Regions from separate parts of the Pseudonocardia sp. NPDC049154 genome, predicted to be linked through region 1. Evidence: riboswitches for the same ligand, from Rfam matches in the RefSeq annotation. Region 1 holds a riboswitch; the other holds the start of a gene.
What was found. A riboswitch is a leader RNA that binds a small molecule or an ion and turns the genes downstream of it on or off. The one in region 1 is predicted to bind S-adenosylmethionine.
Positions count from the first base shown of each region.

Region 1 (5,091 bases):
TCGGTCGGGGCCGTCCGGGCCCTGGCGCGCTTCGCCCACGAGCGCGGGACACCGCTCACCGCCCGCGGCAGGGGCACGTCGAACTACGGGCAGATCATCCCGCTCGCGCGGGGGATCATGGTGGACTTCCACCGGCTCGCGGGGGACGTCGTCCTCGACGACGACGGCGTGGTCAGCGCCCTGCCAGGCACCAGCTGGCACGACCTGTTCGCCTTCCTCGAGGGCACCGGCCGCGAGCCGGCGATGTTCCCGACCACGCTGAACAGCACCCTCGCGGGGTACGTCGGCGGCGGGGCCGGGGGACCGGGCTCGATCGAGCACGGCTTCAACCACGAGGGTTTCGTGCAGAGCCTCACGCTGGTGCCGGTCACGGCCGACGCCGAGCCCGTCGAGGTGCGGTTCCCGGACACCACCCCGCACGTGCACGCCTTCGGCACCACCGGACTGATCGTGCGGGTGGGGCTGAGGACCGTGCCGGCGCGGGAGCGGACCGCCGTGTTCGCCTCCGTCCCGGACCTCGACGCGGGCGCTGCGACGGCCCTCGAGATCCTGCAGCTCGACCCGCCGCCGCAGATCCTCGCGGTGACCGAGCCGGAGCTCGCGGCGCTGTTCCCCGAGGACCCGGGGTTCGAGCCGGGCCGGACGAACCTGCGGGCGGTCGTCGGCGTCGACCAGGCGGAGGCGGTGCGGGAGATCGTGGAGCGGGGTGGTGGCACCGTCTCGGGCGTGCGGCCCGACGCGGTGCGCTTCCTCGCGACCTTCATCAACAACCACACCACGGTGCGGGCCAAGGCCAAGCGCACCGAGCTGTACCACGTCCTGGTGCGCGGCAACGCGATCCTGGGCAAGCGGGCGCTGATCGCCGAAGCCTTCGCGGACGCGACCGTGCAGCTGGAGGGCATCCGCGGCCCCGAAGGCCCGTGCCTGATGGCCCGGATCCTCGCCCCGCACCGCGACGACGCCCTGGTGCACACGGGCATGGAGCGCCTGCGTGCCGAGGGCCTCGCGGTCGACAGCCCGCACAGCTGGGTGGTCCACGAGGACATGCCGCCGCGCTGGGCCGCCGCGGACCGCTTCGACCCGGCGGGCCTGCTCAACCCCGGCAAGCTCCCGCGGGGCTGAACCGGCGCGGGAGCCCGGCCCCCGGCTCCCGCGCCGCTGTCAGCGCCGGACCCTCGGCTCGCTCACCGGAGAGGGCCGGCGCCCGGGTCGACCCGTCCCCGGGCGCCGGCACCGGCTGCTCAGACCCCGCGGGGGCGCGGTTGCGGTCGACGTTGCCGGGCAGCGGCGGGGTGTGCGCGGCCTCCCCGCTCGCCTCCTTGTGGAACGCCCCGCCCTTCGCTCCGGCCCGACGAGCTGGGCACTGACGGGCGATCGTCCGGACGTTCGGGGCGGGCTCCGGCGCCGCGTTCTCCCTGGTGGACGCCAAGGGTGTCCTGTCCGGACAATCGAGCGCGGCCTCGATCACACTCGTCACCCGGAGGATTGACGGAGGCGCCCTCCTGATCCGTAGAGTGAGGAGCGGCCCCACGGGGGCCACACCATCCAGAGCGGCCGAGAGACCTGGCTCGACGACGCCGCAGCAACCCCCCGTCCGACGGGTGCGGGTGCTAAAGCCGGGAGCGATGGAGGAGTCATGTTTCTCGGGGTGCGGCGGCGCCACGTGGATCTCCTGCGCACGGCCAGCGCGGGCTGTCGGGCCTGAGGAAGGCCCGATCCCCGTCCCTTCTCCCTCAGGAGAGGTCTGCCCGCATGGCCCCCTTCCACCTGGCCGTCGCGCTCGACGGTGCCGGCTGGCACCCCGCCGCCTGGCGCGAGCCCGGCGCCCGCCCCGATCTGCTCTTCACCGCCCGCTACTGGGCGGCCCTGGCCCGCGCCGCCGAGCGCGGCCTGCTCGACCTGGTCACGATCGAGGACGGCCTGGGCCTGCAGTCCGGCGACCACCTCGCGACCGTGGACCGCCGCACCGACCAGGTCCGCGGGCGGCTCGACGCCGAACTGGTCGCCGCGTTCGTCGCGCCGCTGACCCGCCACGTGGGGCTCGTCCCGACCGTCACGACCACGCATACCGAGCCCTTCCACATCGCCTCGGCGATCTCGACGCTCGACCACGACAGCCACGGCCGGGCCGGATGGCGGGTGCAGACCTCGGCCCGCGCCGACGAGGCGGCCCACTTCGGCCGCCGCACGCTCCCGGAGATCCGCCGCGAGACGCTCGGCACGCCGGAGACGGCCGCCGCGGTGGCGGACCTGTTCGAGGAGGCGGCCGACGCCGTCGAGGTCGTCCGGCGGTTGTGGGACAGCTGGGAGGACGACGCCGAGATCCGCGACGCCGCCACGAACCGCTTCCTCGACCGCGACAGGATCCACACGGTCGACTTCGAGGGACGCTTCTTCTCGGTCCGCGGCCCGGGGATCGTGCCGCGGCCGCCGCAGGGCCAGCCCCTCGTCGTCGCGCTCGCCCACGCCCGGGCCGCGTACGAGCTGGCCGCCCGCGCCGCCGACGTCGTGTTCACCACCCCGCAGGGCGCGGCCGACATCCCGGCGATCCTCGGCGAGATCGGCGCCGCCCAGCACGCGGTCGGCCGCACACTCCCGCCGCTCCGGGTCCTGGCGGACCTCGTGGTGGTCCTCGACACCGACGCCGACGCGGCCCACGCCCGGCTCCGGCGGCTGGAGGAGCACGGCCCGCTGCGCTCCGACGCCGCGGTGCTGGCGGGCACCCCGACCGCGCTCGCCGACCTGCTGGAGTCCTGGCGGGACGAAGGGGTCGACGGCTTCCGGCTGCGGCCGGCCGTGCTGCCCACCGACCTCGACGCGATCGTCGACGGGCTGGTCCCCGAGCTGCAGAGGCGCGGCCTGTTCCGCACCGCCTACGAGTCGGGCACCCTGCGCGAACGCTTCGGCCTGGAACGGCCGGCCAGCCGGTACGCCCGGGCGGAGGTGGCCTGATGACCGCGAAGAAGCAGGTGATCCTCGGGGCCTACTTCCCGGGCGTCAACCACGACACCGTGTGGAGCGACCCGGCGTCGGGCAGCCACATCGACTTCGCCTCGTTCGAGCACTGGGCCCGCACCGCCGAGCGCGGCACGTTCGACCTGCTGTTCCTGGCCGAGGGGCTCCGGCTGCGCACCCGCGGCGGCCAGGTCTTCGACCAGGACGTCGTCGGGCGGCCGGACACGTTCACGGTGCTGGCCTCGCTGGCCGCGGTGACCGAGCACATCGGCCTCGCCGGCACGATCAACTCGACCTTCAACGAGCCCTACGAGCTGGCCCGCAAGTTCGCGACGCTGGACATCCTGTCCGGCGGGCGGGCCGCGTGGAACGTCGTGACCAGCTCCGACGCGGACACCGGCGAGAACTTCCGGCGCGGCGGCTACCTGGCGCACGACCAGCGGTACGAGCGCGCGGGGGAGACCCTCGACGCCGTCCGGGCGCTGTGGGACTCCTGGGGTTCCGACGCCGTGGTGGCGGACCCGGCGAGCGGGCGGTTCCTGCGCGACGGGCACGTGGGCGACTTCGCCTTCCGCGGCGCCCAGTTCGACATCGCCGGGCGCTTCAGCACCCCGCGCAGCCCGCAGGGGCATCCCGTGGTGCTGCAGGCGGGGGAGTCGCCGGCCGGCCGGGACTTCGCGGCCTCGCGGTCCGACGCGATCTTCTCCCGCTACCAGAAGTTCGACGAGGCACGCGCCTTCTATGCCGACGTCAAGGCGCGGGTGGCGAAGTTCGGCCGCGACCCCGACCAGGTCAAGATCCTGCCGTCGGCATCGGTGATCCTGGGCGACACCGAGGCGGAGGCCCGCGACCGGCACAGGGACGTCCGCAGCCGGCAGGTCGACCCGTTCACCGCGGTCGTGCTGGCCGAGATGGTGTGGAACCGCGACCTCTCCCAGGTCGACCCGGACGGGCCGGTGCCCGAGCTGGAGCCCACGCCCGAGGCGCCGAAGTGGATCCGCGGGCGCGCCCCGCTGACCCAGGACGCCCACGCCACCGCCGAGGCCTGGCGGGCGCTCGGCCGCGAGCACGGCTGGTCGCTGCGCGAGGTCGTCACGCACGTGTTCGACCGGGCCGTGTTCGTCGGCACGCCGGCGCAGGTCGCGGCCGAGATCGACCGGTACGTGCAGAACGACGCGGTCGACGGCTTCATCCTCGGCTCGTACGTCAGCCCGGCGGGCCTCGACGAGGTCGTCGAGAAGGTGGTCCCGCGGCTGCGCGACCGCGGCGTCCTGCGCGACCGCTACACCGGCTCCACGCTGCGGGAGAACCTCGGCCTGCGCCCGCCCGCGGGCCTCGGCGAACCACGGCCCGCCGCCCGCACCGCCTCCTGACACACCTCCTGGACCCTCCGCTCCCACAACACCGGAGGACCGGCCGCCCGCCGGTCCTCCGGTCCCCACCTCACGAAGGACCCCGATGACCGTCAGACGAGGCAGGCTGCTCCTGCCGGCCCTGCTCGCCGCCGCCACCGTGGCGCTCGCCGCCTGCGGCGGCTCCGGTGGCAGCACCGCGGGCGCCGACGCCGGCCCGCCCCAGCCCGGTGGCACGCTGCGCTTCGCCGTCTCCAGCGACCAGGGCTGCGTCGACCCGCAGCAGGTCGGCAGCAACGACACGATCTACTCGCTGCGCCAGGTCGTCGACTCGCTCACCGACCAGGACCCGCAGACCGGTGAGCTCAAGCCCTGGCTCGCGACCTCCTGGCAGACCTCGCCCGACGCGAAGAGCTACACCTTCACCCTGCGCGACGGCGTGACCTTCTCCGACGGCACCCCGCTCGACGCGAACGCGGTCAAGGCCAACTTCGACCGGGTCCCGCAGATCGGCGCCCGCGGCACGCTCCCCAAGGGCTACCTCGCCGGCTACCAGGGCACGACGGTCACCGGCCCGACGCAGTTCACGGTGAACTTCAGCCAGCCCAACGTGCAGTTCCTGCAGGGCACCTCGACGCACAGCCTGGGCATCCTGTCCCCGGTGACCGTCGCGAAGTCCGACGACGAGCGCTGCGCCTCGGTGATCGGGTCCGGCCCGTTCACCATCCAGAACTACGTGAAGAACGCCTCGCTCACGCTGGCGAAGCGGCCCGGCTACAACTGG
Region 1 covers NZ_JBEZDN010000079.1:12,740-17,830, forward strand. The annotation lists gene AB0B41_RS29045 (FAD-binding protein) at 1-1,122, shown strand, start outside; SAM riboswitch class I at 1,539-1,632, shown strand; gene AB0B41_RS29050 (LLM class flavin-dependent oxidoreductase) at 1,753-2,952, shown strand; gene AB0B41_RS29055 (NtaA/DmoA family FMN-dependent monooxygenase) at 2,952-4,328, shown strand; gene AB0B41_RS29060 (ABC transporter substrate-binding protein) at 4,414-5,091, shown strand, end outside.

Region 2 (5,091 bases), on a different contig from region 1:
GCGCACCAAGCTAGAGCCGGTGCTCGACGCTTGTCAATCGTCGATAACCAGCGTGTGCCATACCGGATGCCCTGAGATGTGAAAGCTGAGCCAATCAGGATGTGCCAGCTACGTTGGCTTGTGAGGATGAACTTGCAGATGGAGGCCATCTATGCCGTGTTCCGCTGGTCGCCCGAGAGTCGATCTCGCCGTCACCTCTCGTGCGACGGGAGCGCAGATGTCTATCATCGCTAACCTAGTCCTGTGCCTGCGACACGGAGGTCGCCATGCTGATCCACTGCCTCACCCTCAGGTTCACGAGGACGGCGACCGAGGCCGAGATCGAGGCGTTCCGCACTGCTCTCGCCGCGCTGCCGGACGAGCTGGACTTCATCGTCCGCATCCGCCAGGGCCGCGACCTCGGTGAGCGCCCGACGAACGCCGACTACGGGGTCGTCATGGAGTTCGAGAGCGCCGAGGACTTCCACGCCTACCTGACCCACCCTGCGCATCTCGCCCTGCCGCGGAGCCATGTCGAGTCCCTGCAGAGCGTTCAGTTCATGGTCGACGGTGGATGACGACGTCGGCCCCCGGTAACCCGGTGCGCCGATGCGACTTCGACGCGAAGGTGCTCGCGGGCGTCGAGTCCGTGCTTGTGGCCCACGGAACGCACGACGGCAGGAACTCCTCGGCTGAAGGAGGGTGCCCGCGATGCAGGATGTTGATCTCCGTCGTGACCGACTGGACGGTCAACGGTGCTCTCCGACGTGCCGTCGACATCAGCCGTCACGGACCGCCCAGTCGGAGCTGTCGAGGACGGTGCGCGGCCCGTGGAGCTCCGGGTGAGAATTCACCGGCGAGCAGGGGGGAGCTGACGGATGGCAGGACAGGGTTCGACCGCGGCACAGCATGGGCTGACCGGGCGGGACGTGACGGCGGTGCGCCAGGAGGTGTCCGCGGGCAAGACGGTGACGGTCTGGTTCACGACGGCCGCAGTCGGGGTGCCGGCGGGCGGGTCCGCCAAGGTCGTGGCCGTCGGTGATGTCGAGGAGGGTGACTTCATTCAGGTTCGCCCCGCAGGCTCGCGGGATGCGGTGTTCTGCTCGCCGAGCGAGCTCACGCGGAGCAGGCCGGCCCGCAGGCCGGCGACGTCGCGACAGCCGGCGGAGACGGCCGCGGACGACACGACGGCTCCACCTGCGACGCCCGCCCGTCCCGTCCGCGCTCGGCGGTCTGCCAGGTCCACGGCGTCGGCTGCGCCGTTGACCTCGACCCCCGACCTACCTGGGCCGGCAGAGTCGGCGCCCGAGCAGCCGACACCGGTGAAGTCCGGGAAAGCCGCCCCCGCGCGTACCCGTAAGCGAGGCGAGCGCTCGGGTGCGCTGACGGTCAGCCTGACCTCGAGCGCCGAAGGCGACTGGACGGTGGAGGTGTTGGTGGGCGCGAAGCGGGTCGTGTCGTCGACGCCGGTTCAGGCGACCGACGTCGCGGCGGTGTCCCGCTCCCTTCCACCGGCGGTCGCCGAGGTGATCACGTCGGCACTGGTCGAGGCCCGTCGGCGTCAGCAGGAGCGTGTGGCACAGCTGCGCGAGGAGCTCGCCGCCGCCCAGCGAACCCTCGAGCAGCTCGGCGTCGACTGAGGACAAGCGGAGGCTCTGACGGCGGCCACGGGACATCGCCGTCGGCGGCATGCGCGCCACGACTTCAACCCCGCGCTGTTCCGGGCGGCGGCCGAGGCCGGCAAGGCTCCGCCCCCGCTACCACGAGGGACTCGCCCGGCCGGACCTCCTGACCCCCGGCGAGGTCTACGAGATCGAGATCGACATGGCCGCCACGGCCAACGTGTTCCGCGCCGGGCACCGCATCCGAGTCGACGTCTCCAGCGGCAACTTCCCCCGCTTCGACCGCAACACCAACACGGACGGCAGGATCTGCGAGGAGTCGATCGACGACGCTGTGGTCGCGCGTAACACGGTGTGGACGGGTCCCCGACGTCCCAGCCGGGTCTGCCTGCCTCTTCGCCAGCCCGGGGGGACCGGATCAACGAGGACTCCCTAGCGCGCCGACACCTTCGCCCGTGTCGAGGTCAACCGGATCCCGACGCGACGAAGGCCGCGTTGACGTTCTGAGGAGGCCATCGCAGAGGAGTTGGCCGAGCGGTTTCGCTGTCCCTGCGAACCCCGGCGGTGACGGCAGCGGGGCCTGTGAGCACCTCGTCGGTCCGGAGGATTGACGGCGGTCGCACCGCGGGACGTAGAGTCGGACCACGGCCTCCGGGCCACCATCCAGAGCGGCCGAGAGACCTGGCTCGACGACGCCGCAGCAACCCGCCGGCCACGGCACGGGTGCTCACGCCGGGAGCGATGGGGGCAGTGGTGAGGGTCGGGGCAGCGGCGAGGGGCTCGTGGTCGCCGCCGACGGTGGGGTTCGTCGGCGCCCGCAGGCGACACGTCGACCTGCTCCGGGTCGCCAGCGCCTGCTGTCCGGGCTGACCGCCGGCTGCCCCCGCGGCAGCCCAGCCGCTCAGTCGCTCTGGTGGCCCGTCGTCGAACCGGGCCCCGTCCCGGAGGTACGCATGTCCGCCCACCGTCCGCCGCTGTCCGTGCTCGACCTCTCGCCGGTGCCCGCCGGCGGGACGGCCGGGGACGGGCTGCGCCATTCGATCGACCTGGCCCAGGTGGCCGAGCGGGCGGGCTACCACCGCTACTGGGTCGCCGAGCACCACCTCAACCCGGGCGTCGCCTCGTCGTCGACGCCGGTGCTGGTTGCCCTGATCGCCGCGGCCACGGAGCGGATCCGGGTCGGGTCGGGCGCGGTGCAGCTGCCGAACACGGCGCCGCTGTCGGTGGCCGAGCAGTTCGGGACGGTCGGCGCCGTGCATCCCGGGCGGATCGACGTGGGGCTCGGCCGGTTCGACCTGCACAAGCTGCTGACCCTGATCCGGCAGGGCCAGGCGGCAGGCGCGGCGGACGGTGCCCAGGCCCCGCCGCCTCCGCCCGCCCGGGTCGTCGACGGGCTGCTGATCCCGCCGCCCGCCCGGTTCGTCGGGGACCTGTCGCTGTTCGGGACCTTCGGCGAGCTCCTCGGCTTCAGCGCGGACGACCTCCCGCCGGACTACCGCGCGCAGGTCCTGGACATCCTGTCCTACTTCGACGGGACCTCCCGCCGCGCGGACGGGCGCCCGCTCGAGGTCACCCCGGCCAAGGGCGCGGACGTGGAGGTGCTGGTCCTGGGCGCGAGCGCCGGGGCGAGCGCGCAGGTGGCGGGTGAGCTGGGCCTGCCGTTCGCGGCGAGCTACCACACGGTGCCGAACGCGGTGCTCGACGCGGTGGAGGCGTACCGGGCTGCGTTCCGCCCCGGTCGGCTGGCGCGGCCGCAGGTGCTGGTCTCCGCGGACGTCGTCGTCGCGGACGACGACGAGCGGGCCCAAGAGCTCGCCGCGCCCTACGCGCAGTGGGTCCTCGACATCCGCAGCGGCCGCGGCGCACAGCCGTACGTCACGCCGGAGCAGGCGCGGGCCCGCGAGTGGACCGCCCAGGAGAGGGCCGCGGTGCAGGACCGGGTGGACACCCAGTTCGTCGGGTCGCCCGCCACGGTGACCGAGCGGCTGGAGACGCTGGCGCGGGTCACCGGCGCGGACGAGCTGATCGTCACGACGATCACCACCGAGCACGCCGACCGGGTGCGCAGCTACGAGCTGCTCGCGAAGGCGTGGGGCGTCTGATGAGCCGGGACGGGATCTTCCTCGCCTACAACCTGCGGACCTACGGCAACCTGCCCGAGGCCTGGCTCTCCCCGCGGCTGAAGCGGTTCTCGCTGTACGACCCCGCGTACTGGGCGGAGTTCGCGCAGCTCGCGGAGGCCGGGCTGCTCGACGCCGTGTTCACCGGGGACGGCTCGCAGATCACCGACCCGACCACCGCCGTCGCGGACGGGCTGGACCGCTTCACCGCGTGGACCGCCGCGATCGAGGCGACCGAGCACGTCGGCTTCATGCTGACCGCGTCGACCACCTACAACGACCCGTTCCGGCTGGCCGAGCGGCTGCTCTCGCTCGACGTGCTCAGCGGCGGCCGGCTGGCCTGGAATGTCGTGACCTCGCACTCCGGCGCCGCCGCGGCAAACTTCGGGCTCCCGGCGCACCCGCCGCGGGACACCCGCTACGCGCGCGCCGAGGAGTTCGTCGGGATCGTGACGGACCTGTGGTCGGGCGCCGCGGTGGACCACGAGAGCGACCAGTTCACGGTCCGCGGGCGGCTCGCCGTGCCGCCGTCGCGGCAGGGGCGGCCACCGATCGTGCGGGCCAGCACGTCCGACGCCGGCCGGTCCCTGGCCGGTCGGTACGCCAACGGGGTGTTCGCGGCAGACCTGACCCGGGCCGGGGCCGTCGAGCACAGGACGGCGTTCCGTGGGGACGCCCGCCGGTTCGGTCGCCCGCCCGAGCACCTCGACTACCTCTCGGGCCTGCGGCTGGTGCTGGGGAGCACGCAGGCCGAGGCGGAGGCCAAGGTCGCGGACGTCTACTCCCAGTCCCCGGACCAGACCGCCGAGCAGGTGGCCTGGCTGAGCTCGCTGATCGACTTCGACGTGTCGACGCTGGACCCGCAGGAGCCGCTGCCGGTGGAGCTGCTGTCCGCGCAGCGGCTGGCGGAGCTGCCCGCGAGCGAGACGGTCAGCCTCGGGTTCCGCGCGTCCGTGCACGGGTTCTTGCGGGAGCACGCCGGGCTGCCGCTGGCCCAGCTGCTGGTTCGCAGCCGGTTCGTCGGGTCCGGGCACTCGACGTTCGTCGGGACCCCCGAGCAGCTCGCCGACCGGCTGGAGGACTGGTACAAGGCGGGCGCGGCGGACGGGTTCGTGCTCGCCCCCGACCTGACGCTGGAGACCCTGCAGGTCCTGGTCGACGAGCTGGTCCCCGCGTTGCAGCGCAAGGGGCTCTACAAGCGTGGGTACACCTCGGACACCTTCGCGGGGCACCTGAACCTGCCGCCGTTCCCGGGCGCGGGCGAGCTCCGGTTCGACGCCGATCCCGCCCGCCGGGCGGCCGCCCGCGCGACCGTGCTGGCCCGGCGGGCCGATCCGCGCGCGGAGGATCCGTCCGCGGCGGCGCCCCAC
Region 2 covers NZ_JBEZDN010000003.1:166,016-171,106, reverse strand. The annotation lists gene AB0B41_RS03515 (Dabb family protein) at 267-557, shown strand; gene AB0B41_RS03510 (DUF6319 family protein) at 1,242-1,619, shown strand; gene AB0B41_RS03505 (CocE/NonD family hydrolase) at 1,654-2,037, shown strand; SAM riboswitch class I at 2,258-2,349, shown strand; gene AB0B41_RS03500 (LLM class flavin-dependent oxidoreductase) at 2,555-3,703, shown strand; gene AB0B41_RS03495 (LLM class flavin-dependent oxidoreductase) at 3,703-5,091, shown strand, end outside.
Region 2: another riboswitch for S-adenosylmethionine. It lies ahead of AB0B41_RS03500 (LLM class flavin-dependent oxidoreductase); the one in region 1 lies ahead of AB0B41_RS29050 (LLM class flavin-dependent oxidoreductase).